Regions from separate parts of the Trichococcus flocculiformis genome, predicted to be linked through region 2. Evidence: predicted binding sites of a transcription regulator. Region 2 holds the regulator's gene; each other region holds the start of a gene.

Region 1 (3,976 bases), 1.2 Mb from region 2:
CTGTCAGAATGGCGCCAACAGGGCAGTCGCCTCCTCTCCGATAAGGAAGAAGCCTTATTGGCAAATTTGCGTGTCGATGGATTCAATGGCTGGAGCGCGCACTATGACACGCTCGTATCCTTCATCAAGATTCCTTTTGAAGAAGCTGACGGAACTTTGAACGAACTATCAGCTGGTCAAGCGATGAACCGGATGTATGCCGATCCCGATCCGAGCGTCCGCAGAAAAATATTCGTCGAGTGGGAAAAAGCTTGGGGATACCTTGCTCCAGCCTTCGCCGATACGCTGAACCACCTACAAGGTTTTCGTTTGGCGGATTTCGAGGCGCATCAGGATGAGGACTTCTTGGTGGAGCCATTGCGTTACAACCGCATCAAACGCGAGACACTGGAAACGATGTGGCAAGCCATCAGTACGAACAAACAGCCCTTCCTTTCATTTTTGGACCGCAAAGCCGCTCTGATGGGCAAAGGCAGGCTGGCTTGGTATGATGTCGATGCCCCTGTGTCGCTCGGCAGTTTCCAGTCAAAAACCTTCAGCTTCGACGAAGCAGTCGATTACATCATCGAACACTTTGCCTCCTTCGGTCCGAAATTGGCAGACTTTTCCTTGGATGCCGTCAAAAACCGCTGGGTAGAAGCCGAGAACCGATCAGGCAAAAGACCTGGTGGCTATTGCGAAGATTACCCGGAATCGAAAGAATCACGGATTTTCATGACCTTTACGGGTTCAGCCAGCGATATGAGTACACTGGCCCATGAATTGGGACATGCCTTCCATTCACACGTGATGCGCGATCTGCCGGATCTGAACACGCGCTACGCCATGAACGTCGCCGAAACGGCATCGACTTTTGCGGAAACCATCATCAGCGCTGCCACAGTCAGGGAAGCGAGCAGCGATGAAGAAAAAATTTCCTTGCTCAACACGAAGCTCGAAAATGCGACGGCCATGTTTCTGAATATACATGCTCGTTATCTTTTCGAGAAGACCTTCTACACCGAAAGGATGAACGGCTTTGTCACTGCAGAACGACTGTCAGTAATGATGGAAGCCGCCCAAAAAGAGGCTTATCAAGATGCCTTGAGTGACTACCATCCCCTATTCTGGGCGAGTAAATTGCACTTTTTCATCGATGATGTGCCCTTCTACAATTTCCCTTACACGTTTGGCTTCCTGTTCAGCCTGGGAATCTATGCGCAATCGTTGCAGCAGACTGAAAATTTTGAAGAAACCTATATTTCGTTACTGCGGGATACTGGTTCGATGACAACTGAAGACCTTGTGCTGAAGCATCTTGGTGCCGATATCACTCAGCCGGACTTCTGGAATCAAGGATTGGAGATCATGGCAGCTGATGTAAAGGAATTCCTGCGCCTGACCGAAAAGTATGTCTAAAGACAAAAGACAAAACACATCCCTGCGACCTGTATTTTGGGTCGTAGGGATGTGTTTTTAAGAGCGTGCCGGTCCATAAACCTTTATAAAGGAAGGTAGTATCGCGATTTCAAGCGGAAATGCAGGGCCTTCATCACCGTCTACATTCGTGATCAGTTTATCGCCATCCGCAATGGCGACAGTAGCGTGTTTGAATGTTCTATAGATGACAGTATCCGAATTTTTGAGTTCACCCATGATAAGCTGAGGCAGGATTTTCAGAGAATCCAACAGACTGAACTCCTTGAAAACGACCATTCGCATTTTCCCGTCATCGACTTCTGCTTGTGGCATGAAACGCTCGAAACTGGCGATTGAATTCGTTAAAGCAATCAGGAGGAGCGGGGATTCCTGAGTAAATGTTTCCTCATCCACTGTTATGCGGAAACGATGCATCGGCTGGTTCGCCAGCGCTTTCCCTCCTTCAATGAAGTAAGCCAGTGGACCTAATTTTGTTTTTTGCTCCAAACTCACTTCTTCCACAGCTTCAGGAATCGCGCCGGCAGCTACATTAGACACAAAATATCGGTCATTAACTTTGCCGATATCCAAATCCAACAAGACCGCAGTTTCAAACATTTCGATAGCCTGCCCGGGGTCCAAAGGGATGCCGAGCGCCCTTGCTAGATCATTGACAGTGCCCAATGGTACGAAACCGAAAGAGACATCTGTTCCGGCAGCCGCCAAGCCGTTGATGGTTTCATTGACTGTGCCATCACCTCCCATGCAAAACACAGCTTCATGGCCGTTCTTTGCAGCTTCATACGCAAACTTCATGGCATCGCCCTGTTTCCCTGTTTCTTTGACTGTCACCTCTTCGAACATGTTTCTCAATTGCGTTTCCATCAATTCCAGATAACTAGAGGCCATTTCGCCCCCTGATGATGGATTGACGATCAATGTACAAATGCCCATTTCATTCCCCCACTTTCATTTTATCTCTAATGTAAGTGTAGCATGCATCACTCACATCCATAAAGTAGAACACCATTTTTCGAATTTTGAGCATATCCTTGGCTTTTCGCTTACAAAATGTGTATAATTTCATAACGTTCGAAGTAAAACAGATTGAATTAGGGGGAGCAGTATGACAAAAGACTATCGTGTCCTACTCTATTATAAATATACACCGATAGAGGATGCAGAAACATTCGCGCAAGAACATCTACGATTCTGCAAAGAAATCGGCTTAAAAGGAAGAATTTTGGTAGCACCGGAAGGCATCAACGGCACGGTCTCCGGAACAATCGATCAAACACAAGCCTACATCGCTCAAATGAATGCAGATCCGCGCTTCAGCGACATCACCTACAAAATCGATGAGACAGACGGTCATGCCTTCAAAAAGATGTTCGTCCGCCCACGCCAGGAAATCGTTTCCTTGCATTTGGGAGGAGACGATCTCGATCCCAACGAAACTACTGGTGAATACTTATCTCCGGAAGCTTTCCGCGAAGCCATTCTAGACGAAAATACTGTCGTCATTGATGCCCGCAACGATTATGAGTACGACCTCGGCCACTTCCGCGGAGCTGTTCGTCCGGATATTGCAAACTTCCGCGAATTGCCGCAATGGATCCGTGAAAACAAAGAACAATTTATGGAAAAACGAGTTGTGACTTATTGCACCGGCGGCATCCGTTGTGAAAAATTCTCAGGTTGGCTCGTCAAAGAAGGTTTTAAAGATGTCGGCCAACTGCATGGCGGGATCGCAACCTACGGCAAAGACGAAACGGTTAAAGGCGATCTTTGGGATGGGAAAATGTATGTCTTCGATGAGCGCATCGGTGTGGATATCAATCGCATCGAACATGTCGTGGTCGGAAAGGACTGGTTCGATGGAACACCATGCGAACGCTACGTGAATTGCGCCAATCCAAGCTGCAACCGGAGAATACTTTGTTCCGAAGAAAACGAGCACAAATACATGCGCAGCTGTTCGCATGAATGTCGCGTCCATCAGCCGAATTATTATGTGCAACGTAATCAATTGACGCAGTCTGACGTTGAGGAACGTTTGGCTGCCATCGGTGAAACATTTGAGAATACTGCTACTACAACAGTATAGCAATAACATTGTCAGCAAGGATAATATTCCTTGCTGATTTTTTGTGTTCCTCTCACTTAGTGATTGTTCACGCTATGTAATAGTCAGGGCAGAGCTTTTTTGTTATACTGATAAGTGACCACCTGAAAAGGAAAGAGGGAATTTATGAAGAATCCAGATGGAAATAATGCGGAAAAATGGCTGAAAAAAATCGGCGAATTTGTTAAACGCCTTGGGCAATCAATAAATAGCCGCCTCCAGCGGATTTTCACGAAAGAAAATGCTGCAAGAACAAAAGATAAAGCTTTGCTGTGGGAACAAAAAACCCACAAGCGTATAAACCAAAGTAAGACTTCATTGCGAAAAATGAAACATAAGTTGGACACCGAAACAAACATGAAACCGCTCCTCTCGAAAGGAGCTTTCGGTCTCAATGTTTTTTTCGGTGTCATCCGGAACATTTTTACCGGAATCATACTTCTGATGGTCTTG
Region 2 (3,976 bases):
GCATTGCTGCTCTTGCGTCTTCTGAAAATTTAATGTCTTTTGCCATTTATCGATTCACCTCATGAATTTTATTTTTAGTCCAGAATTGCTACGATGTCGCTTTCTTTGATCACTAAGTATTCTGTGCCTGCATATTTGACTTCTGTGCCTGCATACTTTTCGAAAAGGACAGTATCCCCCGCCTTTACGGTCATTTCGATGGTTACGCCGTTATCCGTCACGCGGCCTGCTCCTACAGCAATAACGGTACCGGTTTGGGATTTTTCTTTAGCGGACGACGGTAAAACGATGCCGCCTACAGATTTTTCCTCTTCTTTGGCAACTTCTACAATAACACGGTTTCCTAATGGTTTTAACAAGATGATCCCTCCAAAAATAAGTTTATTTTAGCACTCATCAACTCAGAGTGCTAAGTTACATTTCTATATTAATCAATCTCCAATTAATTTGCAAGAGGGAAGCCGATTTTTTCTGATTCTATTTTTTTACGCTATTATGCTATACTGTTTATCAAGCGTAAGACGTCAGTTCTCTCAGAAAGGTACTATTATATGAATAAAAAAATACGTTCCAGGTCAACGTTAGCCATACAGATCATTCTCATCTATCTCGCTTCTCAGCTTCTGCCGGTCGTTATACTTTTTTTCATTCCGGAGGCAGATCGTATCGCAGCGGCTATGAATCTCTCGCTATTCTTCGCTTTCCTAGGGACTGTCCTTATGGTAGCATGGAATAGCAGAAAAAAATGGACACCACAAAACAGCCTTACAGAGCAACCAGCCGCCCCAATCGGAAAAACGCTCGCGATCGGAATCTTTGGCTTCTTGGGAGCTATCCTGATTCAGATCGTCGCGATGAACGTGGAGTATCTTTTGTTCAAGATGCCCGTGATTTCCGAAAATACGGAAGTATTGCTGGACTTGACAAACCGCTATCCATTCTTTATTTTTAACATTATCATCTTTGCACCTGTGATGGAGGAATTTGTATTCCGTAAAGCGATTGTCACACATCTGGTTGATGCAATCGGGATCGTCGGCGCAGCCACTATCAGTGCTTTGCTTTTTGCGATTGCGCATAATGATGGGCACTATTTGGTTTATGGCTCTCTGGGACTATGGTTTTCTTTCCTTTATTACAGAACAAGAAACATAGCCACTCCGATGATTGCGCATGCGTTGATGAATGCCGTATCCGCTTTGCCGATTCTCTCCCAACTCATTTCGTAAGGCACGTGAAGTCCGCTATTTAGGAAAAAGAAAGGAATAACATGACTTTAAAAAATCTATTAATTCAAGTAATCATCCGTTTTGTTTTCGCAATCCTTTTCATTTCGCTGGCAGTCGACGCAGTGAATACTGCAGGGTGGGGATTCATGGCCATCATCAGCGTGCTGTTCGCAACAAGTGATGTCGTAAAAGGCGTTCGCATGTTCAACGCCTACCTGAAAATCAAAAACAGCATCGACAAAAACTAGGAAAAGCGGTACAAGCCCGCTCTGCCTCGAAAGAAATTTAGGAAATCTGGCCTCGCAACGTTTCCTACGGTCACCTTGTACTAGGGCTCTAAGGGATGAATCCCTAAGAGTCCCATGCAAATGAGCATCGTAGAGCGCAATTGCTGAGAGACTTCCTGCGTCAGCAGGTTAGTCGAACAGTATCCTTGGCTCGAAGAGACAAGGGGTTCCTGCCTCTCTTTCCGAGAGGCAGGCTTGGACCGCTAGACATCACTTTGGAAACACCAAATAATTTGCTGACCTTTAAATCACCCTTGGTGATGCATTTCTTTGTTCAAAATGTATACCTACTTGCTAATGAAAAAAAGAAGGATGAGGCGGCCTCATCCTTCTTTTTGCGTTTTCTTATCATCAACTGCCGACTTTGCTCAGCCGATATCATTGTCCAAGAAATAAATCAACGTCTGCAATTCATTCGTCAAATCCACATTCTGAACGCGGACATTTTCCGGAACGGAAAGACGGATCGGGGTAAAGTTCATGATGCCGCGAACGCCCGCTTCGGTCAAACGGTTCGTTGCATCCTGCGCAACTTCTTGGGGAACGGTCAGAATGGCTACATCAATCTGTTGGATACGCAACTGCTCCACCATATCCGTCATGGGGTACACCGGTACACCACTGAGGATTTTACCAACAATGCCTTCATTGACATCAAATGCTGCACTGATGCGCACATTGTTGCTTACGTGGAAGTTGTAGTTCAACAAGGCATGACCCAAATTACCCACACCGATCAAAGCAACGTTCGTCAAACGGTCCTGATTCAAGGTTTTGCTGAAGAAATCCAACAAATACTCGACATCATAGCCGTATCCTCTTTTACCCAGTGCGCCAAAATATGAAAAATCCCTACGGATAGTAGCACTATCCACTTTTACTGCTTCACTGAGCTCAGTGGATGAAACACGTTTTTTACCAGCGTTATGCAAAAAGCGCAAATAGCGGTGGTAAATCGGCAACCTCCTTGCCGTAGCTTTTGGAATATCATTCGTCGACATTTTTTCTCCTCTTCTTTCCTCTTTCATTTCGTAACTCATAGTGTTTGTGCGGTTCCGACAAACTTTAAAAAGTATGTTCACATACTTAAGCTTTCATTTCATACTGCCTATTATATCACCTGATTGTGAAAAATCTACTAATTTGTTCGAAATCGGACTTGATTGTGAAGCCTTTTTTGAACAACATGTGAAATACTGTAACAAATGTAAGCGGAGTCGCCAACATTTTTTCACATGTACAAATACGTGAATATAGCAATAACTTTGCTTGTCCCTATCGAATCAATGCATGCTGTGATAAAATGGAAGGGATAAATGCCAGCATTTGCTTAGAAAGAGGACACTACATATGATTTTACTGCAAGGACAAAATTTGGCGCGCCTTTTTGGGGCGAGCGTCTTATTCGACAATATTCAAATTACTGTTCAAGACCATTCGCGTATTGCACTCGTCGGCCGAAACGGAGCCGGCAAATCGACCTTGCTGAAGATTTTGGCAGGCATCGAAGCAACGGATGCCGGCTCTGTTTCAAAGAGCAAGGACGTAACGATCGGCTACCTGGATCAGCATAGCGCGGTCGATTCATCCAACACGATTTGGCAGGAAATGTTGACCATTTTTGCCCCGCTCATCCAATTAAGTAAGGAAGCTGAACAAGCCGCCGTCGCTTTGGGGGATCCGGACTTGCTCGAGGATGAAGAAGCCTACCAAAAAGCTCTGGAACGCTATGACCATCTCCAGCATACTTTGCACGAAAAGAACGCGTACGGCTATGAATCCGAGATCCGTTCGGTGCTTCACGGATTCCAGTTCTACGAAGGAGATTACGATCGTCCGATTTCCCAATTGTCAGGCGGCCAGAAAACCAGGCTTGCCTTGGCCAAAATCTTGCTTGAAAAGAACGACCTGCTCATTTTGGATGAGCCCACCAACCATCTGGACATCGATACGCTGGCTTGGCTGGAAAATTATCTGATCGGTTACAACGGTTCGCTTTTGATCGTTTCCCATGACCGATACTTCCTGGACAAAGTCGCCACGGAGGTGTATGAAATCAGCCGCCACAAGATCCAGCACTACAAAGGCAACTACTCCTATTATCTGACCGAGAAAGCCGCCCGCCTGGAGCAGGAATTGAAGGCTTACGAGAAGCAACAGGATGAAATATCCAAATTGGAGGATTATGTCGCCCGCAATCTGGCGCGCGCTTCCACGACCAAAATGGCGCAAAGCCGCCGCAAACGTCTGGAAAAAATGGAGCGGATGGACAGACCGAAAGGCGATGAGCGTTCCGCTCGCTTCTCTTTCGATATCGCAAAAGAAAGCGGAAATGTCGTCTTGACGCTGGAAAACGGGGCTGTCGGCTATGCCGATAAGATCCTGGCTGATCCGATCAATCTTGACATCCGTAAACAGCAGGCGATCGCGATCGTCGGGCCGAACGGGATCGGCAAGTCC
Region 3 (3,976 bases), 950 kb from region 2:
AAGTGAACTATAATTTCAATATGGTCGCAATCGATGAACGTCGTCCGATGCAGGTCGGGTTGCACCAAATACTGAAAGCCTATATCCGTCATCAGAAAGTCGTCATCACCCGCAGGACGAATTATAACCTGAAGAAGGCAGAGACGCGCCTGCACATTGTGGATGCATTAATCAGAGTGATTTCGATCCTTGATGAAGTCATTCAATTGATCCGTGACAGCAAAGACAAAAAGGACTCGAAACAGAATCTGATGAGGCAATATGCTTTTTCGGAAGCGCAAGCGGAAGCTATCGTTTCGTTACAACTGTACCGGTTATCCAACACGGATATCACTGCCCTGCAAAACGAAAAGTTGGAACTGAATGAGCAGATTGCGACGTACCTTGAAATTCTGAAGCAAGAAAAAACATTGTACGCTGTGATGAAAAATGAGCTTGCCACGGTCAAAAAGCAATACGCTAACCCTCGCAGGACTACAATCCAGCATGAGATCGAGGAAATCAAAATCGATACGGAAGTGTTGGTGCCGATAGAAGAAGTCATTGTCGTAATCACTAAAGAAGGCTATTACAAGCGTACCAGCCTGCGTTCTTTTGGAGCGTCGACAATCGAAGAAATCGGCTTGCGCGAAGGAGATAAGCCGCTATTTGTCGGGAAAGCTTCGACCCTGGATGCCATCGTGATGTTCACCAACAAGGGGGACTATCTTCATTTCCCGGTACATGAGTTGCCTGAGTTGAAATGGAAAGATACGGGCCATCATATCTCGCAAAACATTCCCTTCGCTTCGGAGGAGAAAATCATCAGTGTGGAAATGATTCCGAATAACGGTGAACCAACCGGTACCCTTCTTTTTGTATCAAAAGAAGGGTACATCAAACAGACACTGATGAGCGATTTCCGGACTTTCCGTGGTTACAGGAATAAAAAGGCAGTCGCCATGAAGATGAAGAGCGAGACAGATACGATCGTTTCAATCCAACGTCTGGAGGATAAGCAAAATTACGAGGTTCTGTTGGTGACGCATTTCGGATTTAGTTTGCGATACGCCGTCAGCGAGGTTGGCATCATCGGAACGCGCGCCAGCGGAGTTAAGTCCATTAACCTGAAAGAAGGAGATTTTGTAGTAGGGGGAGCCGCATTTAAAGAAGGTGATGATGAGTTCCCGATTCTTGTGCTTACACAAAGAGGGAACATCAAAAAATTCAAATCCGGAGAAGTTCCGATTTTGGGTCGTGCAAAACGAGGGCTGATGCTTCTGAAGGAGCTGAAGGCCAAGCCGCACCGGATCATTTTTATGGATTGCAATCTGTCCATCCCTAATCATTATGCAATCCGAACGAGCAACGGCAAGACTATTATGGTGGAAAGCAAAGAAACGCCATTCAGTCCGAGATATTCCAACGGCAGCTTCGCAATCAACGAAAAGACCGATGGCGAAGTATCGGATATCGAAAAAGAGTTTGATTTTTCACAAATTAGAATTTCTTAATTTTCTGTTATAAACAAAATATCAAAACGGAAACTGTGTAATAGTACAGTTTCCGTTTTTTTATGAAACAGATTTTTGGTCAAAATAAAGGTTTCACTAACTAATCAGAAGCTTTAATCGTAAACCTTCTTTTGGAAATCCCTACATAACAAGGTTTAAAAATATTTATTTCAAATAATATAAAAAGTTCGGAAAAAAGATTGATAGTTGTTGCACTTTTATCTGTACGTGTTATAATGTTCGTGTAGAAACCTGTTACACATATCACAATGTGAGGGCACTTTATAGGAGGAACATATAATGGAACAATGGCAAGGTTTTAAAGGTAAAACTTGGAAAGAAGAAGTCGACGTAAGAGACTTCATCATCAACAACTTCTCTGAATATACAGGCGACGAAAGTTTCTTGGCTGGTCCTACTGAAACCACTACTCAATTATGGGATCAAGTAATGGATCTTACAAAACAAGAAAGAGAAGCTGGCGGCGTATTGGATATGGATACAAAAGTTGTCTCATCCATCACATCACATGCAGCGGGTTACTTGAATAAAGAAAAAGAGCAAATTGTTGGTTTCCAGACTGAAAAACCACTTAAACGCAGCTTGATGCCTTTCGGCGGTATCCGTATGAGCGAACAGGCTTGTGAAGAAGCTGGCTACAAAGTTGATCCAGAAGTTTCAATGATCTTCCGTGATTACAGAAAAACACATAACCAAGGCGTATTTGACGCGTACACTCCAGAAATGCGCGCAGCAAGAACAACCGGCGTCATCACAGGCTTGCCGGATGCTTATGGCCGCGGACGCATCATCGGCGATTACCGTCGTGTTGCTTTGTATGGCGTGGACTACCTGATGCAAGACAAACTGAAAGAATTCGCTAAGATCGGCGACGGCACAATGACTGAAGAAATCATCCGTTTGAGAGAAGAATTCAGCGAACAATACCGCGCTTTGAAAGAATTGAAAGAATTGGGAAACATCTATGGATTTGATATTTCCAAACCAGCCACAAACGCTAAAGAAGCTTTCCAATGGTTATACTTCGGTTACTTGGCAGCTGTTAAACAACAAAACGGTGCTGCAATGTCATTAGGCCGTACTTCCACTTTCTTGGATATCTATATCCAACGCGATTTGGAAAACGGAACATTGACTGAAGAAGAAGCACAAGAAATCGTTGACCACTTCGTAATGAAATTACGTATGATCAAATTTGCACGTACGCCAGAATATCAAGAATTGTACTCAGGGGATCCTCAATGGGTTACTGAAGCAATCGCAGGTATGGCACATGACGGACGCTCAATGGTTACAAAATCAAGCTTCCGTTTCTTGAACACATTGACTAACTTGGGAGCTGCTCCAGAACCTAACTTGACAGTCCTTTGGTCAACTAAATTGCCTGAAAGATTCAAGAAATACTGTGCTAAAATGTCTATCGAAACAAGCGCAATCCAATACGAAAATGATGACATGATGAGCCTTGAATGGGGCGACGACTACGGCATCGCATGCTGCGTTTCCGCGATGAGAATCGGGAAACAAATGCAATTCTTCGGAGCGCGTGCTAACTTGGCCAAAACATTGCTTTACGCTATCAACGGTGGGGTTGACGAAACGAAGAAAAAACAAGTCGGACCTAAATTGCAACCAATCACTTCAGAGTACCTTGATTACGATGAAGTTGCCGAGAAATTCGATGTTATGATGGACTGGATCGTAGCTTTGTATGTGAATACATTGAACGTTATCCACTATATGCACGATAAATATTCTTACGAATCATTAGAAATGGCGTTACATGATACAAACGTTGTCCGCACATTGGCGACTGGTGTCGCTGGTTTCTCAGTGACGATCGATTCACTTTCAGCTATTAAATACGCGAAAGTTAAACCTATCCGCGACGAAAATGGCATTGCGATTGACTTCGAAATCGAAGGCGACTTCCCTAAATACGGTAACAATGATGATCGCGCTGACCAAATCGGTATCGACTTGTTGAAACAATACATGGGCAAAGTTAAGAAACATCAAACATACCGCAACTCAATCCCGACAACTTCTATCCTTACGATCACTTCAAACGTGGTATATGGTAAGAAAACTGGTAGCACGCCAGACGGACGTAAAGCCGGCGAACCATTCGCACCTGGTGCTAACCCAATGCACGGAAGAGATACACACGGCGCTTTGGCAAGCTTGTCTTCAGTTGCTAAGATCCCTTACAAATATTCATTGGACGGTATCTCCAATACATTCTCGATCATCCCTAAAGCATTAGGACGCGAAGAGGAAGTACAAAAAGACAACCTTGCAACAATGTTGGATGGATACATCGCTAAAGGTGGCCATCACTTGAACGTCAACGTATTCAACCGTGAAACATTGCTTGATGCAATGGATCATCCTGAAAACTATCCGCAATTGACGATCCGTGTTTCCGGATACGCTGTTAACTTCATCAAGTTGACTCGTGA
Region 4 (3,976 bases), 120 kb from region 2:
ATTCTGTGGAGTTTTGTATCCAGCAAACCAAATTGAACAGCTTCGTATGCATATTTATCGTGCATGTAGTGGATGATATTCAATGCTCTAACATAAGTTGTCGCTACCCAATCCATAACAGCATCGATTTTTTCCATCAGTGTGTCATAGTCCAAGTATTCATCTGTAATCGGTTCTAGGCCATCGATAACTTTACTTCTATTTTTCTCATCGTAACCACCTGTAACGGCATACGTTAAGATCTTAGGAAGGGACGCTCTGGCACCGAAGTACTGGATAGAACTGCCTGTATCCCCTGCTGTCGGGCTTACGCAACAAGCGATTGAAACGTCATTACTTCCATAATAGTGACGCATAACATCGTCATTCTCATATTGGATCGCACTTGTATCGATACTTACTTTTGCACAGAAATCCTTGAATCCTTTAGGAAGTTTTTCATTCCACATCAAAGTCATGTTAGGTTCTGGTGCGTTCCCCATGTTATAGAGTGTCTGCAAGAATCGGAAGGTATTTTTTGTCACCAATGAATTGTTGTCATCAAGCATACCTGCAAATGTCAATGTTGCCCAGGTTGGGTCTCCCGCAAACAAAGCTTCGTATTCTGGTGTTCTGAGTTGACGAACGATACGGACTTTCATTACCAAGTGGTCGATCAATTCTTGCGCTTCTTTTTCAGTCAACGTGCCTTCTTGGAGATCACGCTCGATATAGATATCCAGGAATTCTGCAATACGGCCTAAACCTTGTGCAGCACCGTTGTCTTCTTTGACCATAGCCAAGAATCCTAAGTAAACCCATTGCACTGCTTCTTGTGCATTTTCTGCCGGTCTGCTGATATCAAAACCATAAATTTTGCCTAGTTCAATCAGTTTGCCTAATGCACGATATTGCGTTGAAACTTCTTCGCGCAAACGAATGTCTTCTTCAGTATATGTTTTTGCTTGCAAAGCGTTCCAATCATTCAGTTTTTGTTTCTTCAAGTAATCCACACCGTACAATGCAATACGTCTGAAATCAGGAATGATTCGTCCGCGACCGTAAGCGTCAGGTAATCCTGTAACGATCTTGTTGCGTCTAGCCATGCGAATGTCGTCATCGTAAGCATCAAAGACGCCTTGGTTATGCGTTTTGCGATGTTCTGTATAGAACTCATCCAATTCCGGATCAAGCTCATAACCGTAAGATTTTAATGCTGTTTCTGCCATACGGATACCACCATAAACGTTCAAGCCGCGTTTCAATGGTTTTTCTGTCTGTAGCCCAACGATTTTTTCTAAATCTTTGTTGATATATCCAGCCGGATGAGAAGTTATTGTACTGACAACAGAAGTGTCTGCATCCAAAACCCCGCCATTAGCGATTTCTTGTTTTTTAAGTTCTATGATCTCTTGCCATAACTCATTTGTCGCTTCTGTAGGTCCTTCCAGGAAACTGTCATCGCCAACATATTCTGTATAGTTATCTTTGATGAATTCTTGGACGTCAATACCGTTTTGCCATTGAGAACCTTTAAAACCACGCCACGCATTATTCATAAACTAATTCCTCCGCATCTCAGTAGTTTGTTTTTATATTCACATTATACACCATCACGAATGATTTTATAACAGTTATCCTAATTTTTTTTAAAAAAGTTAAAAAAGCTTTTAAATAGGGGTATCTCTGTTATATAATCAGACGCTAAACTGTATCAATTGTTATATAACTGACAAATTCTAACGGTCTTCACATTTTTTTCGTTTGTATCCTCACTCTATACGATAAAAATTACACATTTAATGTCTTACAGATTCAGTCAGGGTTTCCATACGCAATGCTTCCCTTTTCGGTGGCAGTCGTCAAATAAAGTGCAAATCCGGCAACGATCAGCTCGGAAAGCACAAATGATGACCAGATCCCTGTCATTCCCCAATGGCTGCTCAATAGGATTGCCATCGGTACGATAACCGCAAGTCCCCTCAGAACCGAAAGGACAAAAGCGGCCCGTCCCTTTTCGGTTGCGCTGAGTATCATCGCCGTCACGATATTGATTCCGACAAAGAAAAATCCAAGAAAATAGATTTTCATTCCGCTGTCAGCCAACTTTAGTATCACCGGATCATTTTCATTGTTAAACAGGCCGATCAACGCTGCCGAGTTGAAGAAGGTCCCCAGGTAAATCAAGGCAGCGATGAAACCCGCCGTCAACAGTGCATAGCGGTTCACGCGCCGGACCGTCTTGCGATCCTTCAGACCATAATATTTACTGATGAGCGGTTGCACACCCTGCCCCAGCCCGGTAAAGATCGCGACTGCCACAAAGGCAATATTTGCGACAATCCCGTAGGCGGCAACCCCTTTGTTTCCCTCGAGCCCCAAAATCAACAAGTTGAAGGTCGTCAGCACAACTGCCGAGGATACTTCCATGATGAAAGTGGACGATCCCAGATTAAGGATGTCCTTGATTGCCGGACGCGTCAACTTGTGCTTCAAAATAGCGGGCCGGGATTTCTTTTTTGCGAAATGGATCGAGAGGATGCCTAGACTGATGATCGGGGCCAAGCTTGTCGCAAAAGCGGCACCAAACATCCCCATTTTTAGAGGGAAAAGGAATATGTAATCCAGGATGACATTCGAAACACTGCCGCCAATCATCGCCAGCATAGCCAGTCTGGGATTGTTGTCGTTCCGGACGAAAGCCAGGACCGTATTATTCAGGATGAAAAATGGCGCAAACACCATAATCGTGGCCATATAGGCATGTGTCAAAGGCAATGTCACTGCATCGGCACCCAAAATCGATGATAATGCCTTCGAACCGAATAATCCGAGCACAGCGAACAACAAGCCTGCCAGAGTACCAAGCTTAAGCGCCCCTGCAAAGACCGCCTCTGCTTCTTTGTGTTTGTTCCGGGATTTCAGGATACCGAAACGGGCTGCTCCGCCGATGCCGATCATCAGACCGATTCCGAGGATGATGCTGAAAACCGGGATGGCAAAATTCAACGCCGCGATCCCGGTAGCCCCCAAAGCTTTTGCGATATAATACGTGTCGGCCAAAATATAGAACGACACGCCGATCATGCCCAAAATATTCAGACTGACATACTTCGAAAAGTCCTTCACTAGTGATTTTTCCATGCTGCTGTCTCCTTCCAAAATAAAAAAGGTGTCCCGGAAACACTCCTTCAAAGACCTACGGAATGTTTCTGAACACCTTGAACTCTCTGCCCGGTGGCAAAAAGAGGGTTATCTATTAGATTGCTATCATTTGATTATATTTTTTTCGAGAAAGATTGTCAACGCCGTATTCACACGGGGTGAATGGATACCGGAGTATTTCAGAAATAATAAACGAACCTTCCTTATCATCCGTCGATCACTTACCTAAACTACTCTCCAAGCGGTTGATACTCCGCTGCCAAACCTCTTTGGACACCTGGCCGCTCTGCAATACGCTTAGACCATTCCAAAAGATGCGGATATTCATCCAGATTCAAAAATTCATAGGATCCTTTATACAGTTTTCCCAAAGCTAAACGACCGTACCAAGACCAGATGGCAATATCTGCGATGGTATAGGCATCCCCTGCTATGTAAGGTCGCTCCGCTAAGGTTTTATCGAGCAGATCCAGCTGGCGTTTTGTCTCCATCGTGAAGCGATCAATCGGGTATTGCATAGGCTCCGGAGCATATGCAAAAAAGTGGCCAAATCCTCCACCAACATAAGGTCCCGCCCCTATTTGCCAGAATAACCAATTAAGGGTTTCGGTCCGGCCATGGATATCTGTCGGGATCAGTTGGCCAAATTTCTCTGCCAAGTAAAGAAGAATGGATCCCGATTCAAAAATTTCCAAACGCGGACTTAGACTTTGGTCAACCAAGGCCGGAATTTTGGAGTTCGGATTAATCTCGACGAAATCCGAACCGAACTGGTCACCTTGCCCGATGTTGATAGTGTACAAGTCATAGTCTGCACTCGCTACACCTAATT

What was found. The regulator Rex, encoded in region 2, represses fermentation and respiration genes when NADH is low (regulators of the CRP and FNR family bind a similar motif). The targets are predictions, from matches to a motif close to TTGTGAANTANTTCACAA.
Region 1: a site for Rex is predicted at 2,470-2,487, ahead of trhO (oxygen-dependent tRNA uridine(34) hydroxylase TrhO). Genes of this name have one in related genera too.
Region 3: a site for Rex is predicted at 1,746-1,763, ahead of pflB (formate C-acetyltransferase). Genes of this name have one in related genera too.
Region 4: a site for Rex is predicted at 1,698-1,715, ahead of pflB (formate C-acetyltransferase). Genes of this name have one in related genera too.

The regions. Positions count from the first base shown of each region.
Region 1 is NZ_OY759718.1:2,021,881-2,025,856, forward strand. Features, by position in the region: gene ACKPCD_RS09645 (M3 family oligoendopeptidase) at 1-1,398, shown strand, start outside; gene ACKPCD_RS09650 (diacylglycerol/lipid kinase family protein) at 1,456-2,352, opposite strand; gene trhO (oxygen-dependent tRNA uridine(34) hydroxylase TrhO) at 2,525-3,505, shown strand; gene ACKPCD_RS09660 (transglycosylase domain-containing protein) at 3,650-3,976, shown strand, end outside.
Region 2 is NZ_OY759718.1:852,399-856,374, reverse strand. Features, by position in the region: gene groL (chaperonin GroEL) at 1-46, opposite strand, end outside; gene groES (co-chaperone GroES) at 75-359, opposite strand; gene ACKPCD_RS04390 (CPBP family intramembrane glutamic endopeptidase) at 720-1,229, shown strand; gene ACKPCD_RS04385 (DUF4305 domain-containing protein) at 1,271-1,477, shown strand; gene ACKPCD_RS04380 (redox-sensing transcriptional repressor Rex) at 1,885-2,517, opposite strand; gene ACKPCD_RS04375 (ABC-F family ATP-binding cassette domain-containing protein) at 2,867-3,976, shown strand, end outside.
Region 3 is NZ_OY759718.1:1,798,028-1,802,003, forward strand. Features, by position in the region: gene parC (DNA topoisomerase IV subunit A) at 1-1,493, shown strand, start outside; gene pflB (formate C-acetyltransferase) at 1,794-3,976, shown strand, end outside.
Region 4 is NZ_OY759718.1:971,883-975,858, reverse strand. Features, by position in the region: gene pflB (formate C-acetyltransferase) at 1-1,538, opposite strand, end outside; gene ACKPCD_RS04900 (MATE family efflux transporter) at 1,795-3,123, opposite strand; gene yghU (glutathione-dependent disulfide-bond oxidoreductase) at 3,375-3,976, opposite strand, start outside.